DNA from 4 places in the Glutamicibacter sp. HZAU genome. Region 1 is predicted to be linked to each of the others. Evidence: riboswitches for the same ligand, from Rfam matches in the RefSeq annotation. Region 1 holds a riboswitch; each other region holds the start of a gene.
What was found. A riboswitch is a leader RNA that binds a small molecule or an ion and turns the genes downstream of it on or off. The one in region 1 is predicted to bind S-adenosylmethionine.
Positions count from the first base shown of each region.

Region 2: linked by a shared signal. The riboswitch ahead of EKH49_RS10040 (ABC transporter substrate-binding protein) and the one ahead of EKH49_RS00780 (OsmC family protein) in region 1 are both predicted to bind S-adenosylmethionine.
Region 3: linked by a shared signal. The riboswitch ahead of EKH49_RS11845 (acyl-CoA dehydrogenase family protein) and the one ahead of EKH49_RS00780 (OsmC family protein) in region 1 are both predicted to bind S-adenosylmethionine.
Region 4: linked by a shared signal. The riboswitch ahead of EKH49_RS10130 (O-acetylhomoserine aminocarboxypropyltransferase/cysteine synthase family protein) and the one ahead of EKH49_RS00780 (OsmC family protein) in region 1 are both predicted to bind S-adenosylmethionine.

Region 1 is NZ_SCKZ01000001.1:164,127-171,835, reverse strand. It holds gene EKH49_RS00790 (SDR family oxidoreductase) at 90-860, shown strand; gene EKH49_RS00785 (L-idonate 5-dehydrogenase) at 850-1,905, shown strand; gene EKH49_RS00780 (OsmC family protein) at 1,983-2,534, opposite strand; SAM riboswitch class IV at 2,566-2,687, opposite strand; gene EKH49_RS00775 (DEAD/DEAH box helicase) at 2,828-6,043, shown strand; gene EKH49_RS00770 (MarR family winged helix-turn-helix transcriptional regulator) at 6,106-6,549, opposite strand; gene EKH49_RS00765 (2-hydroxyacid dehydrogenase) at 6,560-7,531, opposite strand; gene EKH49_RS00760 (glucarate dehydratase family protein) at 7,525-7,709, opposite strand, start outside.
Region 2 is NZ_SCKZ01000006.1:64,629-72,337, reverse strand. It holds gene EKH49_RS10055 (methionine ABC transporter ATP-binding protein) at 1-922, shown strand, start outside; gene EKH49_RS10050 (methionine ABC transporter permease) at 919-1,614, shown strand; gene EKH49_RS10045 (MetQ/NlpA family ABC transporter substrate-binding protein) at 1,644-2,555, shown strand; SAM riboswitch class I at 2,850-2,941, shown strand; gene EKH49_RS10040 (ABC transporter substrate-binding protein) at 3,066-4,697, shown strand; gene EKH49_RS10035 (ABC transporter permease) at 4,709-5,665, shown strand; gene EKH49_RS10030 (ABC transporter permease) at 5,680-6,567, shown strand; gene EKH49_RS10025 (ABC transporter ATP-binding protein) at 6,596-7,709, shown strand, end outside.
Region 3 is NZ_SCKZ01000006.1:438,263-445,971, forward strand. It holds gene EKH49_RS11820 (ABC transporter ATP-binding protein) at 1-81, opposite strand, end outside; gene EKH49_RS11825 (ABC transporter permease) at 93-1,856, opposite strand; gene EKH49_RS11830 (CdaR family transcriptional regulator) at 2,218-3,279, shown strand; gene EKH49_RS11835 (GntP family permease) at 3,572-4,933, shown strand; gene EKH49_RS11840 (SdpI family protein) at 5,027-5,383, opposite strand; SAM riboswitch class I at 5,600-5,690, shown strand; gene EKH49_RS11845 (acyl-CoA dehydrogenase family protein) at 5,739-6,965, shown strand; gene EKH49_RS11850 (acyl-CoA dehydrogenase family protein) at 6,991-7,709, shown strand, end outside.
Region 4 is NZ_SCKZ01000006.1:86,078-93,786, reverse strand. It holds gene EKH49_RS10140 (DeoR/GlpR family DNA-binding transcription regulator) at 1-81, opposite strand, end outside; gene EKH49_RS10135 (CoA-binding protein) at 397-891, opposite strand; gene EKH49_RS10130 (O-acetylhomoserine aminocarboxypropyltransferase/cysteine synthase family protein) at 891-2,264, opposite strand; SAM riboswitch class I at 2,363-2,474, opposite strand; gene EKH49_RS10125 (histidine phosphatase family protein) at 2,585-3,145, shown strand; gene EKH49_RS10120 (RNA polymerase sigma factor) at 3,261-3,758, shown strand; gene EKH49_RS10115 (methylated-DNA--[protein]-cysteine S-methyltransferase) at 3,755-4,384, shown strand; gene katG (catalase/peroxidase HPI) at 4,483-6,663, opposite strand; gene EKH49_RS10105 (Fur family transcriptional regulator) at 6,741-7,193, opposite strand.

The DNA of each region.
Region 1 (7,709 bases):
ACGGGGCTACTTTTTCGGATGCAACAGCAGGTTCATATCGCAGGTCAGTTCCCGTCGATTTACCATCGAAACTTCTTGCGAGGGAATTCATGAGCCAACTTTTTGACCTGTCCGGACGACTGGCCTTGGTCACCGGGTCCTCCCGCGGCATTGGCCGCGAACTTGCTAAAGCACTGGCCGATGCCGGTGCCACCATCATCCTGCACGGCCGAGATGCGCAAAGGCTTGACAAAACGGCCGCCGAATTCGCCGCCTGCTACGGCGCAGAAAGAATCCATAGCGTCTGCTTCGATGTCACCGATGACGCCACTGTGCGCGAGAATATCGCCGCCATCGAAAAGACCATCGGCCCCATCCGCATCCTGGTGAACAACGCAGGCATCCAGCACCGCGTGCCCATGCTGGAACTGGAAGTCGCCGACTGGCAGCGCGTGATCGATACCAACCTCACCAGCGCCTTCTTAGTAGGCCGAGAAGTCGCACGTGGCATGGTAGAACGCGGCGAAGGCAAGATCATCAACATCTGTTCGGTGCAAACCGACCTGGCCCGACCCACCATCTCCGGCTACACCGCGGCCAAGGGCGGACTGCGCAATCTCACCCGCGCCATGACCGCAGAATGGGCCGGAGCAGGACTTCAGATCAACGGCATCGCACCGGGCTATATCCACACCGAAATGACGCAGAATCTGGTGGATGACGAGAAATTCAACTCCTGGATCCTGGGCCGCACCCCGGCTGGCCGTTGGGGAACCGTCGAGGACCTAGCGGGCCCAGCAGTGTGGTTGGCCTCGGGTGGATCGAACTACGTGAACGGGCAAACCATTTTCATCGACGGAGGCATGAGCGTTGTCGTCTAGCGCCCTGTCCAACAGGACCTTGGCCGTCGTGGCGCACGCGGCCGGGGACCTGCGCATCGAGCAGATCGAGCTGCCAGCACCGGCAGCAAATGAGGCACGCGTAGCCATCGCCTACGGAGGCATCTGCGGATCGGACCTGCACTACTGGAGCCACGGAGCCGCTGGGGAATCCATCCTCAAGGCCCCGATGGTTCTGGGGCACGAGATCGTCGGCACCGTCATCCAGGCTGCCGCCGACGGCAGCGGTCCGCCAGCCGGAACCAAAGTTGCGGTGCACCCTGCAACACCAGGGGAGACCGGGGAACCTTATCCGGAGGCCTGCCCGAACCTTTCACCGGGATGCACCTACCTGGGCTCGGCTGCCCGCTACCCGCATACCGAGGGCGCCTTTGCGCGCGAGGTGAATCTGCCCTCCCGGATGCTTCGCGAACTGCCTGCCGGACTGTCGCTGCGCGACGCTGCGCTGGCCGAGCCAGCCGCAGTGGCCTGGCACGCGGTATCGCGAGCCGGCGAGGTTGCCGCCAAGAAGGCGTTGGTCATTGGCGCTGGCCCGATCGGAGCGCTGGCCGTGGCCGTGCTCAAGCGTGCCGGAGCCGAGGAAATCATCGCGGTGGACATGCACGATAAGCCGCTGGAAATTGCCAAGGAACTGGGTGCCACATCCACCTTGCGTGCCGATGACCAGGAGGCGATTGCCAAGGTGAACGCCGATGTGGTGATCGAGGCCAGCGGCAATTACCGCGGATTGGCCTCGGCGGTGCGCGGTGCTGTGCGCGGCGGGCGCGTGGTCATGGTCGGGTTGCTGCCTTCGGGAGAGCAACCTGCACTGATTTCCCTGGCGATTACCCGCGAGCTGGAACTTGCCGGGTCTTTCCGCTTCAACGGCGAAATCGACCAAGTGCTTGCTGCCCTGGCCGATGGCTCATTGCAGATTTCCGCGGCGGTAACCCACGAATTCCCGGTGGCCGAGGGCCTCGAAGCCTTTGAAACAGCCAAGAATTCTTCGAAGTCCGGCAAGGTCTTGCTGAACTTCCTCGGGAAGTAGCCCGCCTTTACCGCAAGTGCGCCGCCGCAGCCCCGAAGCCAGGGCCCGCGGCGGCTACTTGTTTGGTTTAGCGGACGTTAATTGGCCGCTGCAATGCTCACCGCGGTACGCACCGGTACCGGGTTGGCGAACAGATCCAGTACCGGGCAGTGGGCATCCACTGCCTGGCGCAGTTCTTCATAGCGTTCGGCCGATTCCGGGCCGGCGATCTGGATGTCCAGTTCCACCGACGAGAAGCCCGGGCGGATGGACTTGTCAATGCCGAGGAGGCCACGGACATCGAGGTGGCCATTGGCCTGGATCTTCACGTCGTCCACCTGGATGCCAAGGTTTTGGGCATACAAGCGGTAGACCACAACCTGGCAGGAGATCAGCGCGCCGAGCGCATATTCCACCGGGCTGGCGGCCACGTCGTTGCCACCCAGGGCAGCTGGCTCGTCGACCTGGAAAGTGTGCTTCCCGGAGACAATGTTGCTGGCTACCGAATCGAAACCCTCGCCCTGAACGGTAAAGGTCAATTTGGCGCTTTGCGGGGCCGCCGAGATGCGTTCGCCCCAGCCCTTGCCTGCTTCCTGCAGGCGCTGTGCGCGGTCTTCGGATACGGTCAGGGTAGATGCTGCATTAGACATGAGGAATTAATCCCCTTTCTGGCGCAAGGGGCGCCATCGCTTACGCACCTTGGCGTTCAAGATGCGTCGAATCTTCACCTGGGGCACCCCGCACAATGACGCAGGAGGGTTGCCGTCCACTCAGCCAGGGCTCAAAGAGCGGAACTCGTGATTCTGTGGTTCTTTTCTATCGGCTGCGGTGCCAGCGCGTAAAGGGCAGGGGTAACTTTTCGTCATCGGGCAACTTGTCTGGCTGCTCGCTAAGATGGAATCGAGCTCTCGGGCACCCACTGCACGAACAATGAACGGCGAGTATGGAATTCCAGCTGACACTTTCTGCGGCCCAGACCTTGGTGACCGAATCCGAATACAACCTGGGCCAGTTCCTCTGCGATTCCGGAAAAGTGGAGATCGTCCACCGGGACATGAAGCCGGGATATACCCGCATTTCGGCAATGGTGCTGCGCGAATCGGTGATGGCCGAGCTGCAAATCAACCGCGGCAATATCAGCTTCACCAGCTTCTGCAGCAAGCATCCGGGCGTTCAATCCTGCGAGGATGTCGCCGCCTTGCTCATTGAGGTCACCACCGAAGAGGACCAGGGCTTCTTCGTCTCCGACTCCGGGGTGGACCCTTTCGCATGGAAACGCAACAGCAAGCCGCAGTGGGAACGGACCCTTGACCGTCTGCTTCCAGCAATTCCAGATGAGCAACTGATTGACGAGGAACCGCTGGGATTGATCCTGAAAGTGGTCAGCGAACCCCGTTACGGAGGCGAGGACGCGCTGACCTTGCAGGCGCGGCCGGCCCGCCGGGGCACCAAGAGCCCCTGGGTCCAGACTGGAGTCAGCTGGCGCAACGTCGCCTTCGATGAGCGCTTCTCCAAGAAGCAGCGCCGAGCGGTCGTTGAACTGGACCGGCTGCGTGAACGCGTGGAACAGAACACCTACCGGCATTCGTGGGATCCCAAGGACTGGATCTCGCTGATGGATCTGCCTGGCCAGGACCTGCTGGATGCCTTCGAGGCCCTGCGCGACGCCGGAGTGCAGATCGTCAACGGCGGTTCCGCTGCCAAGCTCCCGGTGGAATTCAGTGCGCAACCAGCCATGGCCCACGTGGATGTGCGCCGCACTGAGCAGGGCCTGCGCATGGAAGGCAAGCTGCGCGGCCCGCACGAAGAGCACCACCACCTCCTGCCGATCGGCACGCCGCCGACCCTGCTGGCCTACGCCTCCAGCCCGTTGCCCAAAGCGAAGGAACTCGGCTTCGCGCAGTTCGCAGAACCGGTCAGAAAGGAACTGGCGGCATTCATCGAATCCGGTGCGCACATCATCCCGGATGGAGCCATCGAGCTATTCGAGCGGCAGCACCTGGACCGGCTGCGCTTAATGGCGCCGCTGAAGAGCGAAGATGGAAGCTACCGCATCCCGGTTCCCGCGCGCCCCAGCCTCAAGCTGTCCTTGGAGAGCATCCAAACCCCGCTGACCGTGCGCTATTCCTGGGAGTACTCCACCAAGGGGCCTCGCCAGCAGGCAGTGGAACGGGAAATTGCCGCTTCGGTGCAGGACAAGCTCGGCGAGCTGGGTTCGCTGGGGCAGCTGACCTCATCAGGGATTTTCCCTCCGAAGGAATTCAGCACCTCTGAATCCATCGACTTCCTGGTCCACGCACTGCCGCTGCTGGAAGAGCATCCCGATGTCATTATCGAGGAGCAGAATCGGCTGCCGAAATATCGGATCAGCGATGCCCCCGCGACTGTCAGCGTCGAAGCGGGTGAAAGCACGGGGGACTGGTTCGACCTGTCAGTGGAAGTGCTACTCGGCGAGATCAAGGTGCCGTTCGCGCTGCTGCTCGAAGCACTGACCAAGCAAGATGAATACCTCATCCTCGATGACCTGACGGTGATCCCGATTGATGGTGCGGACTTTGCCCAGCTGCGCCAGCTGATCACCGAAGCAGGGGAGCTGGGCACGGTGCAGGGCGATACGATTCGCATCCACAAGTTGAGCATCGACTGGTGGCAGGAACTGGTGGATCTGGGAATTATCGAAGCCCAGCACAACCAGTGGCTGCAGACCATGAAGGCATTGCAAAGCGGCGAAGAGATGAAGCCTGTTGAGCTCTCGGATACCTTCAATGCGCAGTTGCGCCCCTACCAGAGCCACGGCCTGTCCTGGCTGGACTTCTTGCGCACCCACGGCCTGGGCGGAGTCCTCGCCGACGACATGGGTCTGGGCAAAACCGTCCAGCTGCTGGCCTGCCTGGAGCAGGCACGCGTTGAAGATCCCAGCCAGAAGTTCCTGGTGCTTGCCCCTACTTCGGTGGTGGGCAACTGGATCAATGAGGCTCAGCGTTTTGCCCCGCAGATGAGCGTCACTGGCATTACCTCTACGGCAAAGAAGAGCGGGCAGGATTTGGCTGCGCAGATCGGTGATGCGCAGCTGGTGGTGACCAGCTATACGATCTTCCGCTTGGCCTATGAGGATTTCGAGGCTGCCGGTTTCAACGTGATGATCATGGACGAGGCCCAGCAGCTGAAGAACCACGCGTCCAAGGGCTACAAGCAGGCCCGGCAGCTGCCGGTGCCGTGCAAATTCGTGGTCACGGGCACGCCCATGGAGAACAACCTCATGGAACTGTGGGCGTTGGTCTCGCTGGCCGCACCTGGCCTGCTGGGTGGTGCGAAGTCCTTCAAGGACAACTACCAGAAGCCAATCGCCGACGGGGACCAGGAACGGATGGAACGCTTGAAGAACCGTCTGCGACCGTTCGTGCTGCGCCGCACTAAGGAACAGGTCGTTCCCGAGCTGCCGGCAAAGACCGAACAGGTCCTGGAAGTCGAGCTGGAGCCAGGGCACCGGAAAGCCTATGACCGCCGCTTCCAGCGCGTGCGGCAAGAAGTGCTGGGCCTGGTTGGCGATGTTGATTCGAATCGGTTCCAGATTCTCCAGTCGCTGACCTTGCTGCGCCAGCTGGCTTTGGATCCCTCGCTGGTAGGCGAAGGCAATGCGCCCAGCGCGAAGCTGGAAATGCTGCGCGAGCTCATGGGGGATGCGGTTTCCGAAGGACACAAGATCCTGGTCTTCAGCCAATTCACCAGCTTCCTGTCCAAGGCACGCGACGTCGCCGAGGAGCTGGGCATTGAGCACGGTTACCTTGATGGCTCCACCAGTGGACCCAAGCGCAAGGAACTGATTGACGGTTTCAGCGAGGGGGATTTCCCGGTCTTCTTCATCTCGCTGAAGTCCGGTGGATTCGGCATCAACCTCACCTCAGCGGACTATTGCATCCTGCTTGACCCGTGGTGGAACCCCCAGGCCGAAGCACAGGCGATTGACCGTGCTCATCGCATCGGTCAGACCCGGCCCGTCTATGTGTACCGTTTGGTAGCCAAGGACACCATCGAATCCAAGGTGCTCGCGCTGCAGGCCAAGAAGACTCAGCTGTTCAACGATGTCTTGGGCGACACCGCCGAGGGAGCACAGAGCGCTGCGCTTTCTGCCGATGATTTCTTGGCACTGATGGATTGATGCTTAAAAAGCTGAAGCCTTGGAAACTGTAGGGTTTCCAAGGCTTCGGCTCCTCTAGCGGTTTAGAGAATTTCGTCAAAGCTGTGGTTGAGGCGGTGCAGGAGATCTCCGAAGTTCTTCAGTTCGGATGCTTCCCATTCCTTGAGCTGGCGGCGCAGTTCCTGACGCAGCGTGTTGCCGCTCGAACGCCATTTTTCCTTGGCTATATCTGTTGCCGAAACCAGCTGGGCCCGGCCATCGGAAGGATCCTGGGTACGGGTGACAAGGTCCAAGGATTCAAGGTGCTGCACGAGGCGCGATATGGTTGCCTTGTCCAAGCGCAGCTTCTCTGCGAGCGATCCCTGCTGCTGGGCCTCGTCACGGATGACCACTGCAAGCAAGCGGTACCCTGGGTCCTGCAGATCCGGGTGGATGATCTTGGCACGGCGGATCAGCATCTGGCGGGCACGCAATAAGATGGCGGTGAATTCTTCTTCGACCGTCTGCATCAATTCTTCTTCTTGCATAACTCCTATTCTAATCAGCGTTTCGCACGGGCAGGCAGTTCGCGTAGCCATCGATATTCGCACAGATTTCCTGCACCCGGCGGGTGAAGGTGTCGTTCGAATGGCCTGAATAATGCGGGGTAGCGATGACTCGGGGATGGTTGGCAAGGCGCCGGGTGTCCTCCGGTGCCTGCATACCCTCCGGAGCCTGCCACCATACATCCAGCGCCGCGGCACCCAAGCGGCCCGAATCCAGCGCCTCGTGCAACGCAGCCAGGTCCAGCACCGGGCCACGGGCGACGTTGACCAGCACTGCCCCGGGGCGCAGTGCGGCTAGCTGCTCGCTGCCGATCAGCCCGGTGGTCTCATCGGTCAGCGGCACGCACAGCACCAGCACGTCTGCCTCGGACAGCAGGCGTGGCAATGCATCCATGGTGCCCACCCAGGCCGCATGGGGCGGGAGCTGCTCCGGGACGGTGCGTCGCACGGCGACGCAGCGGGCACCCAGGCTGCCGCAGAGTTCAAGGGCCTGCGTGCCGATGGCACCGAGCCCCACGAAGCCGATGGTCAGCTCGGCGAGCGTACGGTGCAGCGGCGTTTGCGGATCGGTGGCCAGGGTCTGCCAGCTGCCAGCGCGCAACTGCGCGGTGACCTCAAGCAGGCGGCGCTGCGCGGCCAGGATGACCATCAGGATGTGCTCGGCGATGGCCCGTTCGTGATGCGCGGTGCGCGCCACCGTGGTGCCGGAGGAGAGCCGGTCGAGTGCCAGCCGGTCGGTGCCGGAACCTGTGACATGAACCAGCCCGGCGCGGGTAGCCGCGGCCTGCTCGGCACTCAGCCGGGCGCAGACCAGCACGTCGGCCTCGGCTATCAGTTCCAGTTGCGGCCCCGGCGCCATCGAGGCGGCAAAGTGCCAGTCGTGGTGCGGGCACAGGCTGCGGAACAGCGGCTCGAAGCGGGCGACGATGGCGTCGGTGACGACTACCCGCAACGGCGCTACCATCGGGGGCTCGCCAGCTCGAAGGACGGGTCGATGCGGCGCATGTAGCCGGTGTCGTCGCGTTCGCGCAGCCCGCAGTCCAGATATTGCTGGTGCAGCCGTGCCAACCCCTCCGGGGCAAGCTCGATCCCCAGGCCCGGTGCCTCGGGCACCGCGACGGCACCGCCCGCCAGTTCCAGCG
Region 2 (7,709 bases), on a different contig from region 1:
CACGGCAGTGGTCGGCCCTTCCGGGGCCGGCAAATCGACCCTGTCCCATTGCATCTCGCTGCTGGAGAAGCCCAGCAGCGGGCAGATCCTCGTTGACGGCAAGGATCTCGGTGCGCTCTCTGGCAGGGCGCTGCGCGCTGAACGCCGCGCCATCGGCACGATCTTCCAGAACTCGGCCCTGCTGAGCCGGCTGAGCGTCGCCGAGAACGTGGCACTTCCGCTGCGGAACCTCGGGGTGGTCCACCACGAAATGCAACAGCGGGTGGCCCAGCTCCTGGACCGGGTCGGGCTGCTGGAGAAGGCGGACGCCTATCCCGGGCAGCTCTCCGGCGGCCAGCGGCAACGCGTCGGCATCGCCCGGGCCCTGGCCCTGCGGCCGCGGCTGCTGCTCTCCGACGAAGCCACCTCGGGCCTGGATCCCGAATCCACGCACCAGGTGCTGGGGCTGCTGGATTCGCTGCGCAGCGACCTGGGCCTGTCCATCATCCTGATCACCCATGAGATGGATGTGGTGCGGCATGTGGCCGACGAGGTCGCCCAGCTGGCCGGCGGGCGCATTGCCGAGCACGGAGCCCTGCATGAGCTGGTGGCCTCGCCTGGCTCGGCGACCGGGGAGAAGCTGCTGCCGCTGCGGTCCGAGGAACTGCCGGCAGGCTTCGACTATGCCGTGACGGTGGCCTACCGCAAGGACCGGGTCGATCCCGGCTGGATCTCCCGTCTGGGCATCGAGCACGGGATCGCGGTGGCCCTGCTTGGCGGCGCCGTCGAGGCGCACCATGAGGGGACCTTGGGCCGAGTGCGCTTGGGCGTGCGGGGCGCGACCCCTCAGGACCTGCTCCGGTTGCTGGACGGGTGGGGCCTGCAGGCCGACCCGGGCAGCCTGGCCCGCAACAATCACGAATTGGTGGAGGCCAACGCATGAGAATCCCATTTGAAAGCGCAGCCGTGGGCACCGACACTCCATGGCAGCAATTGCCCGCGTTGATGCTGCCGGCCTACGGCCAGACCTGGGCCATGGTCGGAATCGTCATGGCCCTGGTCATCAGCCTCGGAGGGCTGATGGGCATCGCGCTGTACAACACCGATCGGCAGGGGCTCTTCCCGCGGGCGCGCTTGCATGCGGTGCTCAGCTGGATTGCCAACATGGGGCGCTCCCTGCCGTTCCTGGTGCTGATGGCAGCGATCATCCCCTTCACCAAATGGGTCACCGGCACCACCATCGGCATTGCCGCGGCCGCCGTGCCCATGACCATTGCCGGCATCCCGTTCTTCGCCCGGCTGGTGCAGAACGCGCTGAACGACCTGCCGAGGCACAACCTGGCCGTAGGGCTGGTCACCGGCGGTTCGGCCGCGCAGATCATCGGCACCACGCAGATCCGCGAGGCGCTGCCGGCCCTGGCTTCGGCCATCACGCTGAACACCATCTCGATGATCGAGTATTCGGCCATCGCCGGGACCATTGGAGCCGGGGGCATCGGCTATCTCGCCGTGACCTACGGCTACCAGCGCTTCGACATGAACGTCATGCTGGCGACCATCGTGGTGCTGATCCTGACCGTGCAAATTGTCCAATTCCTCGGCGACCGCATCGCCCGCGCCCTGGCGCGTCCCTGAACACCATCGACGAACGAACGAGCGAGACCATGACTACACCGCACACCGGGCACGACCACGGCTTCACGCTGCGCAAGAACCGCAATGCCCTTCCCTGGACCATCGCCGCCCTCGCGGCCGTGGCCGCCCTCATCCTCGGCGTGCTGCTGGGCCAGCAGCGCTCCGCCCCTGCCGCCGCCTCGGCCGCCGGAAGCCAGACGAAGTTCACGGTCCACTTCGAACCGGCCATGGCCGGGGAGGAGAAGATCCTGGATTTCGTGGCGCGCCAGATCGCGCCTGACTACGGCATCGAAATCGAGAAGGTCGGGCTGCAGGATCCGATCCAGGCCAACCAGGCGGTGGCCAGCGGCCAATTCGATGCCACCATTTTCGAGCACCAGTGGTACATGGAGCAGTCCGCCGAGGCTGCCGGAGTCGAGCTGGAACCCACGGTGGAGCTCTTCCAGTGGGGTTTCGGGCTCTACTCGAACCATTACGAATCGGTCGAGGACATCCCGCGCGGCGCCTCGCTGCTGCTGCCCAACGACGTGGCCAACCAGGGCCAGGCGCTGTGGCTGCTGCAACGCGAGGGCCTGCTCGGCCTGGACCCGGACATCGAACCGCGCACCGCGAAGATCTCCGATGTGGTTGATAACCCCCGGGGCTTCGAGCTCAAGGAAGCCGACCTGCTGGCGATGCCGCGCATGCTTGACGACGTCGGCGTGGCGATCGGCTACGTCTCCCAGTTCGATGCGGGCAAGGTCGACCGCGACCAGGGGATCTTGTTCCCCGAGCCGCCCAAGACCTTTGCCTCCCGCCTGATCATGGGCGCGGAGTATGCCAAGAGCGCCGATGCGCAGAAGCTGGTGGAAGCATTCTCCGATCCGCGGCTGCAGGAGTACCTGGCCACGACCGAGGATCCGCTGGTCCAGGGAGTGCTCACCCCGGTCTCCGGTTCCTGACGGCAACCCCCATTGCGCCGCACGGATCGGCGTTCGCGAAGCGGCCCGGCACCGACAGGAGCCGGGCCGCTTCACGCTCCTGATGACGCATTATCTCCGCCGAGGCCAGCAGCGTCAAGGATTTCCTGTCAAGGTGCTTAATCCTTGGACTTGTGACAGAGAATTACGCCCAATATGACGAACATCGGGCATTTCAGAATGCGTTGTGTGACTTCATGACCCCTGTCTTACGTAACGCTTGTCTGCTGAATTCACGGGTTGCAGACTTGAATTGTTCGGCCGGTACAGCCGGACACCCCATCCAGAGCGACCGAGAGACCTGGCTCGTTGAAGTCGCAGCAACCACCCGTGAACGGGAGCGGTGCTAAGGCCAGGACCGATGGAGATTGCTAATTTTCACGACAGTCTGCCGGGAGAAACTCGCCAAGAGTAGTCCCACGAATCATGGCAGAACGTACAGGGAATCTAGGCGTAATCCTCGGGTCACCAACCGAGAGGACATTTGAAATCATGCGTACAGCACATTTTGGACTGAAGACCACTGCGATTCTTGCCGTTCTGGGCTTATCGCTCACCGCGTGCGGCGGCAACGCCAATAAGACGGGCGCAGCGCAGGCGGTAGCCGATCCAGGGACGCCGGTTGAAGGAGGCACCTTCACCTTCGCTGAAGTCACCCCTATCAACAATTGGCAGACTCAGGCAGCACGCTTCTATGAGAAGGCGAATGTTCTGAACTCAGTGCTTGATCGCCTGACCTACTATGACGTGGAAGCCGGCAAACTGGTTGGCTGGATCGCCAGCGAGTTCGAAGCCAATGAGGACCAGACGGAGTTCACTTTCACCATTCGCGACGGTGTCACTTTCTCAGACGGCTCCAAGCTGGATGCTGAGGCTGTGAAGCTGAACCTGGACGCCCTTGGAAAGGGAATCAAGTCTGCCCAGATTGCGCCAAACGTTGATTTTGCCGCCTATAAGTCGGCAGAAGTCGTAGGGGGCAACAAGGTCAAAGTAACGCTCAAGCGACCAGATGCCAATTTCCTCAGGTCGACTTCCTCCGTAACTGCTGGTTTGGTGTCCCCGAAGACCCTTGAACTGGACAATGCCGCGCAGTCTTCGATCTCCAAGATAGTTGGTTCCGGCCCATTCGTCTTCGAATCGGAAAAGCCTGATGAAGAAGTCGTTTTCAGCAGCCGGGATGACTACGCCTGGGCGCCAGAAACTGCCCCGAACCAGGGCGATGCCTACCTGGATACCCTGGTTATCAAGTACCTTCCAGAGGTCGCTAGCCGTGCCGGCGCCGCCCAGTCCGGGCAGGTGGATCTCGTCCGAGGATTGCAGCCGGTAGACGAACAGGTGCTGGCCTCCAGCGGCGGCAAGGTTTATGCCGCCGAAGGGGTGGACCTGACCACCAACCACGCGGCCGTGCGCATTGGCTCGGGAAAGCTGGAAGACGTCAAAGTCCGCCAGGCACTGCAGGTTGCAATCGACCGCCAGGCCATCAAAGACACCGTTCTCTCGGATAGCTATGTCATTTCGGGATCGATCCTCAACCACAAGGCACCAGGGTTTGTAGACCTGTCAGCAGAATTGGCTTATAACCCGGAAAAGGCCAAGCAGTTATTGGACGAGGCCGGATGGAAGCCGGGCGCAGATGGCATTCGGGAGAAGGACGGGAAGAAGCTGGAAGTCACGGTTTCCACCTCCAATAACTCCGTAGTCATCAAGCCAGCGTTCGAACTGATTGAGCAGCAATGGCGCGAGATCGGCGTCCAGCTGATCAACCGCGCGGCGGACAATACTTTCCTGACCAACGCACTTGTCGACGACAAGGTGGAGTTCTTCGGAACTCGCCAGTTTGCGTACGGCGGACTGGGCCCGGTCTATGCACCTGCGAACAACAACCAGACCCTTCGCGCTGATCCTGAACTGAACAAGCTTTTCACCAAAGAGCAGTCGGCGGCCACCGATGAGGAACACCTGAAGCTGGTCGAAGAAGAACAGCGTGCCCTGGTGCTGGACAAGGCCCTGACGCTGGTTCTTTGGGACGAAGTCCAGGTCTATGGCGCCAATAGCTCGGCGAACGTCGAGTTCACTTCCGGTACCGCGCCCATCTTCCAAGGTGCTTGGAAGAGCGAAGGCTAGGAACCAAATCCATGGGCACTTACATCGTAAAACGACTGGGACAGGCGCTTCTGGTCATCTGGCTTGCCTACACAGCGGTTTTCATTGCCGTGCAATCCTTGCCGAATGACCCGGTCACGATCTTCCTGAGCACTGACTCGGCGGCGGATCCGGCCACCATTGCCCAGATGAAGGCATACTACGGATACGACCAGCCGCTCTTCGTGCAGTACTTCTCGCAGTTGCTCGGGCTGCTTCGCGGGGATCTTGGATATTCGTTATCCAATGGTTCGGAAGTGGCAACGCGCATCGGGGAAGTCGCTGGATCAACCTTGATTCTGGCTGGCAGTGCATTCGTTCTTTCAGTGGTATTCGCCCTGATCATCGCCTCGGCTGCGAGCCTAGCCAGAGGCGGGAAGTTGCGCAAGGCGCTGCTGAACCTGCCACCTTTGATGGTTTCGATACCTGTTTTCTGGTTGGGGCTGCTGCTCTTGCAGCTGTTGGCCGTGCAGCTCGGCGTGATGTCGCTGTTCCCGGATGGATCGTTCATGTCGTTGGCGGTGCCAATCTTCGTGCTGGCCGTGCACCTGAGCGCTCCGATTGCCCAGGTCCTGATCAAGAGCGTGCAGGAAGTGAATAGGCAACCGTTTATTGAAGTTTTGCGCGCCAAAGGCGCAAGCGAAGCATGGATCTTCTACCGGCACACCTTGAAGAACGCGGCCCCGGCCGCGCTATCCATTGCCGGTATCACCATCGGTGCCTTGCTCGCTGGTTCCGTCATCACCGAGACCGTGTTTTCCCGCGCGGGATTAGGCCAGCTGATCTTGCAGTCAGTGACGGCGCAGGACATTCCACTGGTCCAGGGATTGGTGCTGCTGACCGCAGTCGTTTTCACCGCAGTCAACTTGCTCGTTGATCTCATCCACCCGCAGCTCGATCCACGCATCGTCACGTCAACAAGCGGCGCAACCCGCTCGCTTGTTGCGTAAGGAAAGTAGGACTAATGAGTCTCATAACCGAACACGTTGGATCGGTGGACACAGCAGACCAGCCGCTAGCTTCAACCAAGCCTGCAACCAAAATAGGAAATCCAGCAGCACGCTGGTTTGCCGCCTGGTGGGTTCTCATTCCGCTGGCCGTATTTGTGGCGTGGGCTTTTCTTCCATCGCTCTTTACGGGCCACGACCCGATTACTGGTGTGCCGGCTGACAAGCTGCTAGCGCCATCCGCGGAACACCTGTTTGGAACCGACCATCTGGGGCGTGACATCTACAGCCGAGTTGTCTACGGAACGCGCCAGACGCTGCTGACCGCGGGCCTGGCGTGCTTGGTTGGAAGCGTTGTCGGGTCGATCCTCGGTCTGCTGGCGGGCACTGCTGGACGTTTCGCAGATACCGTGGCAATGCGATTTGTCGATATTGTCCTGGCAGTTCCGGCCTTCCTCATTGCGCTGATTCTGGTCACCGCGACTGAACCTGGACCGCTGTCCTTGGGCCTGGGTGTAGGCATCGCCTCGATCGCTGCATTCGCACGCCTCGTGCGCACAGAGGTGCTGAGGGTCCGCTCTCGAGATTTCGTGCAGGCAGCGTTAATGAGTGGCGGGAAGTACTTCACGGTGCTGCGTCGGCACATCATCCCGCATATCGTCGGTCCGGTGCTGTCCTTGCTAGCTGTGGATCTGGGTGCTGCAATTCTTGCGATCTCCGGTTTAGGGTTCCTCGGCTTCGGGTCGCCACCGCCAACCCCTGAATGGGGACTGCTGATTTCCGAAGGCCGCCAGTACCTTTCGGTGGCTTGGTGGCTGACGACATTGCCGGGATTGGTCATCGTGTCGGCGGTCATGCTGACAGCCGTACTGGGACGTGCCATCAACAAGGCATTCCGCTTCTAGCTCTACACTTCGATGAACGGACAAGACCATGAACGCAACCAGCAACGCTTCTTCTGCGGTGATCCGCATAGAGGACTTAACAGTCCAGTATGCCCAAGGCACCGTAGCTGCTGACAGCATCAACTTGGAAATTCCAGCGGGACAAATCGTTGCCATTGTCGGTGAATCCGGCTCGGGCAAATCAACGCTGACCAAGACCCTGATTGGCCTATTGCCACAGGGGACGGAGGTCCAAGGAAGCGTGCGTTTCGGCGGTACTGAAGTCACCAATCTTTCTTTGTCCGACTGGCGTGCCATTCGTGGTGCCGGAATCGGCTTAGTCCCGCAGGATCCGGGCGCCTCGCTGGATCCCGTGAAGACCATTGGCTCCCAGATCATCGAAGTATTCCGTTTGCATCCGTCACGCTCAGTTCCAAAGGCCCAGTGGCGCTCTAAGGCAATCGAACTGATGCAGAGCGTTGGCATCGACCGGGCGGAAAGCCGGCTGGATCAATTTCCGCACGAGCTTTCTGGCGGGCTGAAGCAACGTGTATTGATTGCCATCGCCTTCGCGTTGAATCCTCAACTGCTCATTGCGGATGAACCCACCAGCGCCTTGGACGTCACCGTCCAGCGCACAGTTTTGGAAGTTTTCGTTTCGCTGGCTCGGAAGAAGGGAACCACTGTACTCTTCGTAACTCACGATCTGGCTGTTGCGACTGACATCGCAGACCGGGTACTGGTCATGAATTCGGGGAGGCTCCTCGAAGATCGCAGCGTTCCGGCGCTGGTTGCACAGAGCACTGAACCTTACACCAAGGCACTGCTCGACCAGGCCTATGCGCATCAGGACAGGCAACAACCTTCAACCTCAGACGACATCGCGATCACAGTGGAGGGACTCGGCAAGGTCTTCGGCAAAGGCCGCAACGAGCACCAGGTTCTTTCCGACGTCAGTTTCGAAGTGCAGCGAGGCACCACGTTCTCGCTGGTAGGCGAATCCGGTTCCGGAAAATCCACAACAGCAAAAATCATCATGGGAATGCATCCAGCCACCGAAGGATCGGTGCTGGTCAACGGCAGAGAAGTTGCCAACATCAGCGGCAAGCAGCGCTATGACCTGTGGAGGGACGCGCAACTGGTCTATCAGAACCCCGACTCTG
Region 3 (7,709 bases), on a different contig from region 1:
TTCCAAGTCCAGTGATTCCACTGCAGCTGGCGCTTTGGGCGAGTACTTTTTTTCTAGCGACTCAATACTGACGTGTGCCATGGAATTTCCTATCACTTGGAAACGGAGGTCGGGACTCGACGCAAGGTGGTTGGATCGTTGTCTGCTTCGAGGGCCTTGGAAAGTGCTGGATCGAAGGTATCGGTGGGTGTTGCGGTATCGACAAGGCGTCCGCGGCGGGTGGTCCTGCTCTCGTTGGCCTTCTTGAACAGTGCGCCGATGGCCATGAGGAGACCGCCACCGACCGCGAGCAGGGCCAGCAGCAACAGCAGCAACGCTGCGGCAGTGGAGCCGTTGCCTAGTTGCGTGTAGTAGTTGTAGACCAGCAGCGATACAGTTTCTGTCTTGGCGCTGGAAAGCAGGATCGGAATATCCAGGCTGCCCGCCGCCATCACGCCGGTGATGAACCAGGAAGCCAGGAAGGTCGGGCCGATCAGCGGCACCACGATGGTCAGCAGCATCCTCGGCGCGGAAGCGCCGCAGATGCGGGCTGATTCCTCCAGCTCGACGCCCAACTGGCCCACCGGGCCTGAAGTGGCGCGCTGCGCGATGGGGGTGACCACGATGACCAGCGCAATCAGCACGATCCAGATCGAGCCATAGAGGCTTTTCAGGCCCGGGATGCTGAGGTATGCCCACGTGATGGCCAAGGCGAGGACGATGCCCGGCACCGCGACCACGGCCCAGACGATGAGTTCTGGCACCTGTGCCCAGCGGCTCTTGCTACGCAGGGCGACATAGGTAATCAACACGGCCAGGATTGTTGCGAGGAGCCCGCCGACAACACCCATGATCAAGGTATTTTCCAGTGCCCGGACGACTTTCGAGGACTCGAACAGTCCGATGTAGTGCTTGAAAGTGAAGCCGGCAACTCCCAGCACCGGTTGGAAGGAGCCGATGATCAGCTGGAGCAGCGGAAGCACCAGTGCGACACCGACGTATCCGATGAACAGGCTGAAGCCGACCCATTTCCAACGGCCGATCTCTTCCTTCTCAATGCGGAAGGCTTTGCCGGTCACAGTGATGAAGTTGCGGTTGCCGATGGCCTTGGAGCGGATGGCCACCAGAATGTAGATGACGGCGATCAGCAACAGTGCCAACGCGCTGGCCGAGTCGTAGCGGATGGGCGTCGTCGCCAGGAAATCATAAATCTGAGTAGGGAAGACATAGATTGCCGCTGGAACGCCGAGGATCAGGGCGACATCCAGCTGGCCTAGGGAGTTAACGAATCCGAGGATGGCCAGACCGGACAGGGTCGGCAGCAGAATCGGGATGTTTACATCCAGGAAGAGCCGGACACGGTTGGCACCAGAGAGCAGTGCGGCTTCTTCGAGCGAACGGTTCAGCGCACGAACCGGACCGAGCAGCAATAGGTACATCACCGAAATTGCCTTCAGCCCGCTGACGATGATCAAACCGGCCCAGGAATACGCATCCAGGCGTGGCGAGCCGTCTGCGGAGACACCGAAGAATTGGGTCAGCAAACCGGTAGGCGAGGTCATCATGCCCCAGCTGATCGCGAAGAAAAGCGTCGGTATGGCAAAAATGGTGACCATGACGGGGGTGATGGCCTTGCCGGCAGGAGTCTTGGTCCGCATGGAAATCCAAGCAAAGATGAATCCGCCAATGATGCCAATGGACTGCACCGCAACGGCATAGATGACCGAGGCCCACAGGGTCTCCCATGTCGCGGGATCACCGTAGGCATCGACGATGCCGGCGAGGCCGAACGAGCCTTCGGTGCCCGGTTGTCCGCTGCGGAAAGTGCCGTAAATGAGCATTGCCAGCGGATAACCGAAGAAAGCGCAGATAAACAAGAGAAAGAGGGCTAGCAATGCCCCGGACGACCTGATTTTTCTCACAACTTCTACTCCCCATGTCTTCTATCCGGGCAAGCGCAACAAATATCCGAGATGCTGTTTGGCCGAAAGCTTATAAACATATTGCGTGTGATCTAATGCACTGTCAAGCAATAAATGTATTTTCTGACTTGGAAAATTTTTTAGCTTTACCGCGGCGCATCAGTTCCCTTGGCTGGTGATGGCGATCACATGGCTGTGACTGCGGGTGGTTTATTGATGATGCTTCGAGTAACTGTTGCTGTCAGCCCGGAACCTTGATTGCTTGTGTGCGCTTATGTTTCATGTTTGTGCACTCCCTAGCCGATAGGATGAGCTCATGAGCGAAAAGGAGCAACCGCGGCTGGCCAGCGCATTGGCGCAGAAAGTTGTCGACACGATTGCTCCGACCATCAACCGCAACGTGAACATCATGAATGCTCACGGGGTCATCATCGCTTCGACCGATGCCGCGCGAATCGGCACCCACCACGACGGCAGCGCCGAGGCAATCAGTCGCAACGCCATCATCCGGGTCAGCCAGGCTGACGGTTCCGCGGGAACCCTGCCAGGGGTCAATGTCCCTCTGACGCTGAACGGCCAGCTGTGCGGAGTTGTTGGCGTGACCGGTGCTCCGCATGAGGTGGAGCCGCTGGCCGGCCTGATTGCCTTGACGGTGCAATTGCTCTTCGCCCAGGACTACGAGCACTCGCGCAGTGCGCGCCGCGAGACCGAGGCCCGAGACATCATTTCTGCGCTGATCGCAGGCCGCGTTGCCCCCGAAGTCATCGACCGCTCGCTGGCGGCCCACGGCTTGCGCGGGCCCAAGTGCATCGAAGCATGGCTCCCGCGAAGCGTCGAGGATCCTTTGCTCGAAGAACCGGCCAAGGAACACCATCGCACGTCTTGGATCAGCCTTTCCGGTGCGTACTGGAGGCTACGCGCCACCCACGAGCCCGCTTTCGCTGAAGAGCGCATGGATGAGGAGCGTTTCCTCGTCTCCATGCCGGTGGAAACGGCAGCGGACCTCATGGCTGAAACCGAGGCGCTGCGGGCGCTGCTGGGCTATCCGCCACTCGTGCCGCGCTACGCCCAACGCCGAATGTGGAGCCGGGAAATTGCCGTGGCTATCGCCCGCACCCCAGCGCGCAGCCTGGAACATGCGGCTGCCCCGGCGCAACAGCTCAATGAGGAACAGGCCAAAACCCTCTTGGTGGTGTCGACGGCTGCATCGATGAGCCAGGCTGCCACGGATCTGCATATTCACCGCAACACCTTGGTGCAACGGCTTGAGCGGATCAGCCAGATCAGTGGTGTGGACATTCGGCAGTCCAGCGAGTCCCTGAAACTCCAGCATGCGATTTACGCGCGAGTGGCCTTGGGGCAGCTGCATATTTTCTAGGACCCGGGAACGGGGGTGCGGGTGACAGTTGTGGCAGTAGCGGGATATTTGCACACATTTACCCCGACCAGAATCAGGCAAATATGGTCGTGTGCCCATAGGCATCCGGGGCAGCTTTTCCTAATATTGGCAGGATGATCGATCTTTGCGCCCGAATTCCGTGGCGGCACGGAGGCATCTAGCCCAACGGGCAAAGCCTTGAGCAGCTTTGCCGACAGAGCTGGTCCGCCGATTCTGCCGCCGTGGGCCAGGCGCAGAGCACTACCGTTATTGGCAAAGGAGCCAACCCGCCGTGTATGAACTGCTTGTTCTGCTGATCCTTGTCGTGGCCATCGTGATGGTCACGGCACGCTTGAAGATCAGCCCATTCCTCGCCCTCATTGGCGCCGCCATCTTGGCCGCTTTCGCCTACCGGATTCCGTTGGCCGATGTGGCCTCGACGGTCACCACGGCCTTCGGCAGCACCATGGGCAACATCGGTCTGGTGATCCTGTTCGGAACAATGATTGGCGTCATCCTGGAGAAATCCGGCGCCGCGATCTCCATGGCAGATGCGCTGATCAAGGTGCTGGGCACGCGGTTCCCCAACCTGACGCTCTCAATCATCGGCTACATCGTTTCCATTCCCGTCTTCTGCGACTCCGGGTACGTGGTGCTCAACTCGCTGCGCAAAGCCATCACCCTGCGCACCGGAGTTTCCGCGCTGGCGACATCCATCGCATTGATGACCGGCCTGTACGCAACCCACACCATGGTGCCTCCGACTCCGGGACCGCTGGCCGCAGCCGAGAGCATCGGCGTTGCCGACAACCTGGGCCTGATCATCGCAGTCGGCTTGCCAGTTGCCGCCATCTCGGCGCTGGCCGGCTTGGCCTACGCCAGCCGTTTCAACAAGTCCAAGTGGACTCCGCTGCCCAGTGAAGGCGAAGACGACCTCTCCGAACTCGACTACGAGCAGCTGCGCGCAAGCTTCGGCAAATTGCCCCACCCGGCGTTGGCCTTCATGCCGATCCTGGTTCCGCTCGTGCTGATCTGCGCCGCCTCCATTGCGAAGCTGCCTTCGCTCCCGTTCGGCGAGGGCATCGCCCTGGAAATCCTTTCCTTCATCGGTACTCCGGTGATCGCGCTGATTTTCGGCTTGATCTCCTCAACCTTCCTGCTCAGCGGCGACAGCAAGCTGTCGGTCTTCAACGAGCAGATGCATGAAGCCGTGCGCACCGCTGCCCCGATCTTGCTGATCACCGGCGCCGGTGCCGGTTTCGGCGCGGTGCTGGCGGCCTCGGATCTGACCACAATTCTTTCGGATTCGCTCAGCGGCCTGGGCTTGGGCCTGGCGGTGCCGTTCCTGATCGCCGCTGCGCTGAAGTCCGCGCAGGGTTCCTCCACCGTGTCCATGGTGACCACCTCCGCGCTGGTCGCGCCGATGCTCGGCTCCTTGGGCCTGGGCTCGGAACTGGGCATGGTGCTCACGGTACTGGCCGTCGGTGCCGGTGCGATGGTTGTCTCGCACGCCAACGACTCGTACTTCTGGGTCGTTTCGCAGCTCAGCCGCATTCCGGTAATTACCGCATACAAGACCTTGAGCGTGGCGACCGCCATCCAGGGTACCGCCGCCTTCCTGACGGTACTGCTCCTGGGAGCCGTACTGCTGTAGCAGGATGCTGGCCAAGTAAACAACGGATCGCACCATCTGCCGATGGTGCGATCCGTTTCTTTATGCGGCCGCAGACTGGCCGGGCTATGCCGGCTAGACGCCTCGCGCGGCCCTGTTCGCTTTTGCGGCCGAGATCATCAGCAACGTGATGACGGCGAGATAGCCGGCCCCGGTTGTGGCGAAGGCGAAACCGAACTGGCCCAGCACGCAGAGAATCGTTGCACCGGCCAGCATGGCCCAGCCGGCCCAGGTAGCCGCGGCCATCAGCGGCGCAGCCCGCCGATGCCCTGCCAGCCAGGCCTCGTCGCTGGCCAAGGTATGGCGCGTCTTGATGCCGATGGACGCATTGCGCGCGAGCTTTCCATCCCGGGCCATGGGTGCGAGGAACGCTGGCACCACAGTGATGCCCATCAACCCGAGCATGAAGGGGATGACGCCTGCTGGATCCACGTTCCACCTGTTCTGACTATTCGCCGTGAACAGCCATCCTATTCGGAGGCAGAGCAGTTCCCGAGTTCAGATTTCGTCATGCAAGTGTCATACGAAGGCCGCGCTGCCATCGATCAGGCAGGCAGGAGGCTCGAAGATGACGTATTTTGTCCTGCCGTTCCCTCGTATGACAGTGCCCTTCCAAGACTGCTGCCGGCAGTGGTTGACTCGGAGCACAACCCATCCAGAGCGGCTGAGAGACCTGGCTCCGCGACGCCGCAGTAAGCCTGCATCCGGCAGGTAGTGCTAACGCCAGGATCGATGGAATCGCAGGGATCCTGCGTCCTTCGGAACCTGCAACGCAAGGGAGAAGAAGATGACCGTACAAAGCACTGGACTACGCCGAGTTCCCTACTACGGGAACGCCAGCGAAACCGAGCTGGAACAGTGGCGCGCAGTTGCCCAACAGGTGGGAGGCACGCTCGCCAAGGACGCCCTGGAACGCGACCGCAAGAACCAGCAGCCATTCGCCGAAGTGCAGCTGCTGCGCGAGGCCGGCTTGCTGAACCTCCTGGTGCCTGCGGAATACGGCGGAGCAGGAGCCCACTGGGAAACCGCCTTCGAGGTGGTCCGCATCCTGGCCGCGGCCGATGGCTCCATCGCGCAACTACTGGCCTACCACTACATCAATCAGTCCAGCATTGCCTTCTATGCTCCGGCGGAGGCGCAAGGCAAGTGGTGGCTACGCACCGTGGAAGGCGGCTGGCTCTGGGGCGATTCGGTTAATCCGGTTGACCCGGATCTGACGCTGAGCGTCGAAGGGGATGGGTACCGGCTGAACGGGGCCAAGCGGTTCTCCACCGGTTCCGGTGTTGGCGAGGTCATCGTCATCAACGCACTGGTCCAGGGCGGGGAATACGACGGGCAGATTCTCGCCTTCGTGCTGCCGCGCGACATCGAAGGACTGGAAATCGTTGACGACTGGGACTACCTGGGCCAGCGGCTCAGCGCCTCGAACTCGCTGAAGTACCACAACGTCAGGCTTGAAGCCGAGGACTTGCTCGGTTTCGTCACCGACGAACCAGTGTCCACCTTGCTCACCCCGGGGATCCAGCTGGCATTCGCCAACTTCTACCTGGGCATCGCCGAAGGAGCGCTGCAGCGCGGCAAGCAGATCCTGCTGGGCCGCAAGAATGCCTGGCTGTTCTCGCAGGCCGACACCTACGCCCAAGACCCGATTTTCCAGCGCACCGTCGGGGAGCTCAAGGCCCGCACCGCCGCAGTGGCTGCACTGACCGAGAAACTCGGCCGGAAATTCGATGCGCTGCTGTCCAAGGCCGGGGACGTCACCCAGCCCGAGCGGGCCGCGCTGGCAGTGGAAATCGCCGAAGCCAAGGTGGTCTCCACCGAGGTGGGCGTCGAGGTGGCGAACCGGATCTTCGAAGTGACCGGATCATCCTCGACCGCGAGCTCGGTGGGCCTGGATTTGTATTGGCGCAACGTGCGTACCCACTCGCTGCATGACCCGGTGGACTACAAGAAGATCGAGGTCGGCGCGTACTTCCTGCGCGGAGAATCCCAGCCGCTCTCGCTCTACACCTAGAATTTCGAACGGATTGGATTCAACGATGACTGTACTTGCAACTGGCACTCGGCTTGCAGGGCTCAAAGCCCGTTTTGCCCCGCTCTTCGCGGACATCGCGCAGGGCGCTGCCGAACGCGACCGCACCGGAGAATTGCCCTACCAAGCGGTGGCCGACCTGGCGGCCGCCGGCTTCGGCGCCGTCCGGGTTCCGGAATCGCACGGCGGGGCCGGGGCGACCCTGCCTGAGCTCTTCGAGCTGTTCGTGGATCTTGCGGCCGCTGATTCCAATATCGCCCAGGCGCTGCGCGCGCACTTCGCCTTCGTCGAGGATCGGCTGGTGGCCGCCGAAGGCCCGGGGCGCGACAAGTGGCTGGCCCGCTTCGCCGCCGGAGAACTGGTGGGCAACTCGTGGACCGAGGTTGGAACCGTGAAGGTCGGGGACGTGATCACCAAGGTCACCCCGGACGGCGAGGGCGGCTTCAAGATCAATGGAACCAAGTACTATTCCACCGGCTCAATTTTCGCTGACTGGCTGGACACCTATGCCGAGCGCACCGACACCGGCAAGCGCGTGATCGCCGCGGTCAACCGCCACCAGCCCGGTGTCGAGCTGGCCGATGACTGGGATGGCTTCGGCCAGCGCACCACGGGTACCGGAACCTCCACCTTCACCGATGCGGTGGTGGCCGAGGAGGACCTGATCGACTTCGATACCCGTTTCAAGTACCAGACCGCGTTCTACCAGCAGGTGCTGCTGGCGGT
Region 4 (7,709 bases), on a different contig from region 1:
CTGCGCGAGCTGTGCGACGGTTACTTTCCCGTCAGCTTCCAGCTGCTCAACGATCAGCCGGTGTCGTTCTTCGGCGAACATTCTTGCCTCCGCAATTCATCATGACCTGCAACACATTGATCTGTGTTTCCATGACTTTATGCCCGATTGTGTGGCATCGTCAAGTGAAAATGTGGAGAATTTTTGGCTTTATTTGGTTTTAAGTGGGTTTCGGGGGAAGGCGAGGAAATTGCATCGCGCATGATTGCGCAGGTGAACTGTACGTTCCTGCCGAATGAGCCGCGGGAAAAGCCCAGTCCCGTCGGCCTGCACGGAAACTCTGGAGCTGTTCCGAACACATAATGGGTGCATGCAGCGGAATGCTGCATGCACCCATTATGTGGAGCTCCGGACTTCCTAGGCGAGGACCTGTCGCTTCGAGGAAATCACGCCGGTGTTGAATCCGGCCAGGCGCAGACCGCCATGGAAGCGGGCGTGCTCGATCTTCACGCAGCGGTCCATGACCACGTTCATGCCCGCGGCCTCGGCGCGATGGGCCACTTCCTCGTGCCAGGAGCCCAGCTGCAGCCACAGGGTCTTCGCGCCCACGGCCAGGGCCTCGTCCAGCACGCCGGGCAGGTCATCATGCTTGCGGAAGACCTCCACCAGATCCGGGGTCTCCGGAAGATCGGCGAGCGACTTGTACACCGGCTGGCCCAGGATCTCGTCGAGTACCGGGTTGATGAAGTACACCTTGTACCGTGAGGAGGAGAGCAGGTAGGTGGCCACGAAGTAGCTGGCACGTGACGGCTTGTTCGAAGCGCCGACAATGGCGATGGTCTTCGTCTCGCGCAGGATCTCCAGGCGCTGCGCGGCTCCCGGGCCTTCCCAGGTGGTTTCAACGGCAGTCATTAGTTTGCTCCCTTCGAAGCAGTTGGCAAGGCGCAGGCGGAACCGTCATAAGTTGGCGCTTCGAACTGCGCGGCGGAACCGGCGGCAGCTTCCTGCGAAGCGGCCAGCGCTTGGTCCAGATCCCAGAGGATGTCTTCGACGTCTTCCAGGCCCACCGACAAGCGGATCAGGTCTTCTGGCACGCCAGCGGAGACCAGCTGCTCGGCGCTCAGCTGCTGGTGCGTGGTGGAGGCAGGGTGCAGCACCAGGGTGCGGGCATCGCCGATGTTGGCCAGGTGGCTGGCCAGTTGCAGCGCCTCGATGAACTTGGCGCCGGCTTCGCGTCCGCCCTTCACGCCGAAGCTGAAGACCGAGCCGACGCCCAGGGGCAGCAGCTCCTTGGCCTGCTCGTGCTGCGGGTGGGAATCCAGGCCTGCGTAGTTCACGTAGGTGACGCGCTCATCGGATTCCAGCCAGGCGGCGACCTGCTTGGCGTTGGACAGGTGGTTGTCCATGCGCTGCGGCAGGGTCTCCAGGCTCTGCAGCAGCTGGAATGCCGACTGGGCCGGCAGCGACGGACCAAAGTCGCGCAGCTGCTCGCTGCGCAGCTTGGTCAAGAAGCCGTATTCGCCGAAGTTGTCCCACCAGGAGACGTTGCCGTAGCTGGCTACCGGCTCGGTCATGGTGGGGAACTTGCCGTTGCCCCAGTTGAACTTGCCAGACTCGATGACGACGCCGCCCAGGGTGGTGCCGTGCCCGCCGATGAACTTGGTGGCCGAGTGGATCACGATGTCCGCGCCGTGCTCGATGGGGCGAAGGATGTATGGGGGAGTGAGCGTCGAGTCCACGACCAGCGGGATGTTGTGGCGGTGCGCGACTTCGGCCAGGCCCTTCAGGTCGGCGATGTCGCCGGACGGGTTGGCCACCACCTCGGTGTAGACGGCCTTGGTGTTCTCCTGGATCGCGGCTTCGAAGTCCGCGGGATCGTTGGAGTCGATGAAGGTGGTGCTGATGCCGAAGCGGCGCAGCGAGACATCCAGCTGGGTGATGGTGCCGCCATAGAGCTTGGAGGAAGCCACAATGTGGTCGCCTGCCTGGGCCAAGGCCGCGAAGGTGACGAATTCCGCGGCCATGCCCGAGCCGGTGGCAACCGCGCCGATGCCGCCTTCCAGCGAAGCCATGCGCTCTTCGAAGGCCGCCACGGTCGGGTTGCCGATACGCGAGTAGATGTTGCCGTACTTCTGCAGGGCAAAGAGGTTGGCCGCATCGTCAGCGTCCTTGAAGACGAACGACGTGGTCTGGTAGATCGGCACTGCGCGTGAGCCGTGCTCAGCATCGGGGGTGCCTCCGGCATGCAGGGCGCGGGTGCGGAATCCAAACTTGTGATCTGCCATGGTGGCTTACGACTCCTTGTCGATTGGGGTTTCGCGTGCACCGCAGGGCGGGCCGCGATCGAGGCAGGAATCCCGGAATCAATGTCGCTTCCTGCCGTTCTCCAACGGGTAAGCGGCTGCATCGTTTCTGGCGGTAGCACCGTAACCACCGGATGTGGCAGGTTGCTGCGGCGTCATCGAACCAGATCTCTCGGCCGCTCGGGATGGTGTAATAATCTTCGCAACATGACCGTTCGTGACCCAACTATGAGTCGTAACGTTGCGTATCGGACCTGTGATCGGAGATTCTTCGACATCTATGGCACCGGTAGGCTGGAGCCATGGATACTTCGCTGGCACTGGTTCGACACGGGCAGACCGATTGGAACCTTGCAGGCCGACTGCAGGGGCAAACCGACATCCCGCTGAACGAAACCGGACGCGAGCAAGCTCGCGAGGTCGGGCGCAAGCTCATCGGCCAAGACTTTTCGCTCATTCTGGCATCCCCTTTGGCGCGTGCCCGGGAAACTGCCGTGCTGATTGCCCAGCAGATCGGGGCAGCGACGGGCAACGCAGTTCCGGAACTCATTGAACGCGGTTTCGGCCCGCTGGAGGGCCGGAACATGGCGGAGGTCAGCGACAAGGAATCGGCTGCCGCCGCAGACCAGATTGAGCCGTGTGCGCACATCTTGAACCGCGCGGTGCCAGCGCTGCTGGGCCTAGCCAGCAAGCATGCCGGACGCAAGATCATGATTGTCAGCCATGGCGCCACCATGCGCACCATTCGCGACGCCTTGGCAGGAACCAGGCAAGCCCAAGGCGTGGAGAATGGCGAAATTATCGACGTGGATTTGGCCCGGCTTGAGCAGCTCGCCGGTGAATCCGACTTGGTGGCATTCTAGGAATCCGTGCGGCAGCGGGGTGAATGAAAAAATTTTTCATTCACACCTCACAGAACAGGTGGCCGTTGCGTTTACATGGTGAGAGGCCAGCAGGTCGCGAAATCCCAGGAGAGCCATGCAAGCACCATTTGAGCGGATAGTCCAAGAATATGGACTGAACGTCCTGCGTGTTTGCCGCGCCCTGCTGGATGAGCACCGCGCGCAAGATGCCTGGTCCGAAACCTTCCTCGCCGCGCTCAAGACGTACCCGCAGCTGCCAGATGATGCCAATGTCCTGGCGTGGCTGGTGCGCATTGCCCGGAACAAGGCCATTGACGAGTTGCGCAAGCATAAGCCGGAGATCCTTAATGACCAGGACATGGATGGTCCCGCGTCCGGGATGAACCGGCCGGATCTGCAGTTGGACAATCTTCAGCTCTGGCACGAGGTGAATCAGCTTCCCGGCAAGCAAAGGCAGGTCGTGGCCTATCGGTACCTGGGCGGGATGAGCTACGCGCAAATTGCCGAAATCCTTTCGGGCAGCGAAGCCGCTGCCCGCAGGGCCGGTGCCGACGGGATCAAGAACCTGCGGGTCCGGCTAGACGACCAGGAACTATGGCGGGAGCAGCCATGAACGAAAAAAATTATCAGCAGCAGGCGACGGCCGCTGAAATGCAAACCCTCGACGCGCTGCAAGGCCAGCTCGCTGAAAAAGCCCGCGCGCTTGAACTTGTCGATGTCGCCTATCGGATGGTCGACAGCCCAGTGGGTTCATTGCTGCTGGCCAGCACCGATGCCGGGCTGGTGCGGGTGGCATTCGAATCCGAGGGCCACGACCGGATACTTGAGCTGCTCTCGGAAAAGCTCAGCCCACGCATCCTGCGCGACAAGTCGAGCCTGGATGGGACCGCCCGGCAACTCGATGAGTACTTCGCGGGCACACGGCACAGTTTCGAGCTCCCGGTGGATCTGCAGCTCTCTACGCAGTTCCGCCGCCAAGTGCAGCTGGAACTGGGGCATATCGATTACGGGCAGACCCTCAGCTACGCCCAGCTGGCGCAGCAGATCGGCAAGCCGAAGGCGGTGCGAGCCGTCGGCTCAGCGTGCGCCACCAACCCGATTCCCATCGTGCTGCCCTGCCACCGCGTGCTGCGTACCGATGGTTCGCTGGGTGGCTACCTGGGTGGCTTGGAAGCCAAGACGGAACTGCTGAAACTGGAGAATCCGGACTTCGCCGGCAGCGCGGCGACGTTGTTCTAGCGGCCAAAAACTGCATAAAAAAGTGCTGGGCTGTTGCTCCCCATCAGGGGAAGCAACAGCCCAGCACTATATGCTGCGAGATAGCAGCCAGCTAGCTGCTACTTGCGGCGCAGTTCGAAGCGATCCGCGTCCATGACCTTAGCCCATGCCTTGGCGAAGTCCTTGGTGAACTTCTCCTTGGCATCGTCCGAAGCGTAGACCTCGGCGAGGGCGCGCAGTTCCGAGTTGGCACCGAAGACCAGGTCCACGCGGGAACCGACCCAGCGGCCGTCCTTCGAGTGGTAGGTCTGCTCGTCCTCGGAAGCGGTCCAGGCGATGCCTGGCTCCAGCAAGTTCGCGAAGAAGTCGTTGGTCAGCGCGCCCGGGTTCTCGGTGAAGACACCCAGGTTCGAGCCATCCCAGTTGTTGCCCAGTACGCGCAGGCCGCCGACCAGTACGGTCAGTTCCGGTGCGGATAGGCCCAGCAGGTTCGCCTTGTCGATCAGCAGGTACTCGCTTGGCATCTTGATGAAGCCCGAGTCGTAGTTGCGCAGGCCATCGGAGACTGGCTCCAGCCATGCGAACTGCTCAACGTCGGTCTGCTCCTGGGTCGCGTCAACGCGGCCAGGGGTGAATGGAACGTCGATCTGCTGGCCAGCGGCAGCTGCCGCGAGCTCGACACCGACGTTGCCGGCCAGGACCACTACGTCAGCGAAGGACGTCTTGATGCTGGAGGTGGCGTTGAAGGTGTCAACGATTTCTTCCAGCTTGGCGATGACTGGCTTGAGCTGCTCCGGCTGGTTCACGGTCCAGGAGACCTGTGGTTCCAGACGGATGCGGCCGCCGTTGGCGCCGCCGCGCTTATCCGAGCTGCGGAACGAGGCCGCTGCCTTCCACGCGGTGGAGACCAGCTGCTGCACGGTCAGGCCCGAATCCTTGATCAGTTCCTTGAGCGCCGCGATTTCCTGGGCGCCCAGGGTGACCTCTGGAGCTGCCGGCAGCGGATCCTGCCATGCCAGATCCTCGGCTGGAACTTCTGGACCGAAGTAGCGGGACTTCGGACCCATGTCGCGGTGGGTCAGCTTGAACCATGCGCGAGCGAAGGCATCGGCGAACTCTTCAGGGTTTTCCTTGAAGTGCTTCGAGATCGGACCGTAGATCGGGTCGAAGCGCAGGGCCAGGTCGCTGGTCAGCATGCGCGGTTCGCGGCGCTCGAGGGTCTCGTGCGCTGCCTGGACCAGGCCGGAACCGCCGCCGTTGACCGGACGCCACTGCTTGGCGCCTGCTGCCGACTCGAACAGTTCCCACTCGTAAGCGAACAGGATGTGGAAGAACTCGTTGTCCCAACGGGTCGGGTGGTAGGTCCAGGTGACTTCCAGGCCCGATGCGGTGTTGTTCTCCGCGTTGCCCTCGCCGTAGCCGTTCTTCCAGCCCAGGCCCTGCTCCTCCAGCGGAGCGGCTTCTGGATCCGGACCGATGCGGTCGACGTTGTTGGCGCCGTGGGTCTTGCCGAAGGTGTGGCCACCGGCAATCAGGGCGACGGTCTCGTAGTCGTTCATGCCCATGCGGCGGAAGGTTTCGCGCACGTCGACTGCCGAAGCCAGCGGATCAGGGTTGCCGTCCGGGCCCTCTGGGTTCACGTAGATCAGGCCCATCTGGACCGCAGCCAGTGGTGCTTCCAGATCGCGGTCGCCGGTGTAGCGCTCGTTGTCCAGCCAGACCTTTTCAGGGCCCCAGTAGACATCGTCATCTGCTTCCCAGACGTCCTTGCGGCCGCCGGCGAAACCGTAGGACTTCAGGCCCATGTGCTCCATGGCCACGGTGCCGGCCAGGATCATGAGGTCAGCCCAGGAGATGGACTGGCCGTACTTCTTCTTCACTGGCCACAGCAGGCGGCGGGCCTTGTCCAGGCCGACGTTATCTGGCCATGCATTCAGTGGAGCGAAACGCTGCTGGCCTGCGCCGCCACCGCCACGGCCGTCGTGCGAACGGTAGGTGCCGGCCGAGTGCCAAGCCATGCGGACGTACAGCGGACCGTAGTGTCCGAAGTCAGCTGGCCACCAGTCCTGGCGGGTGGTCATGTTCTCGATCAGGTCGGCCTTCAGGGCCTCCATGTCCAGTGCGTTGAATGCCTCGATGTAATCGAAGTCCTCATCCAATGGGTTCGATACCTGCTGGTTCTTAGCAAGGATCTTCAGGTTCAGCTTGTTCGGCCACCATTCGGTGTTGGCGTTGCCCTGGGTCGGGTGAATTCGCCCCGCGCCAACTACTGGGCACTGACCTGCAGTCGTCTCAGACATGTGCTCTTCCTTCCGGATTTTTAGGGGTTTGTGCGGTTCATGTCCACCGCGCGGTATTGGCCCGCGTGATGGCAAATCTAGGGGTTAGCTACGACATCTTTCTGCGCATTCGCAGCCTGGCAATCGGGGCAGGTGCCCCAGTAGATCACTTCAGCCTCGTCGATGCTGAAGCCGTGATCATTGGACGCATGCAGGCACGGGGCCCCGCCGACAGCGCAGTCGACGTCCGCCAGCTTGCCGCACTGGCGGCACACCACATGGTGGTGATTGTCGCCAACGCGGGCTTCGTAGCGGGCAGTGTGGCCCTGCGGCTGTATCTGCCGGATGACTCCCAGCTTCGTGAAAAGCTTCAACGAGTCATAGACAGCTTGGTGCGACACATTGGGGTGGCCTTCGCGAACGGCCGAAATGATGGTTTCGGTATCAGCGTGAGGGTGCTCGGCGACAGCGGACAGCACTGCAACGCGTGGTTGCGTAACCCGCATCGATGCCGCTTTCAGCACCTGCTCGATCCCTGCCTGTGATGTCATGTAACCAGCATGCCTGCTTATTTTGAATCAGTCAAGATAAGTTCCCGTGTATTTCTGGTTAAAGCTTGGCGAGGGTTGGTTGGCGGGCCAAATGAGCGCCTGCGTAGTAGATATTCCTCATCAGGCATGCTTCGGCTTGGGGGCCCGGCTGGCCTATTTGCTAAATCCCGATCATTCAAGAGAAAAATGAAAGCAAATTAGTGGCCATTCCGGCTACGGAAATAGTTCGGCGCAAACAAGGATTTCGCGGATGCAGGGACAGGGAAATCGGATAGCGCGAGGAAGCTCACACGGACGCTGAAGCCAGCGCAATCATCGTGATTCCCGGGTGATCGAGATCCGAAAGTGGCGAGAATTCAAGGATCTGATTTGACCCTTGGTGGGATGTCGACAATGCTGGTAAAGGCCCATTTTGGGACTTATCGTGTCAATTCCGTGTTAAATCGGGTCAGCTCGCAGGAATAATTCGCGGGATATTTGCGCAGAATAGCTGTTTCATTCAAGCAGTTCTGAAGC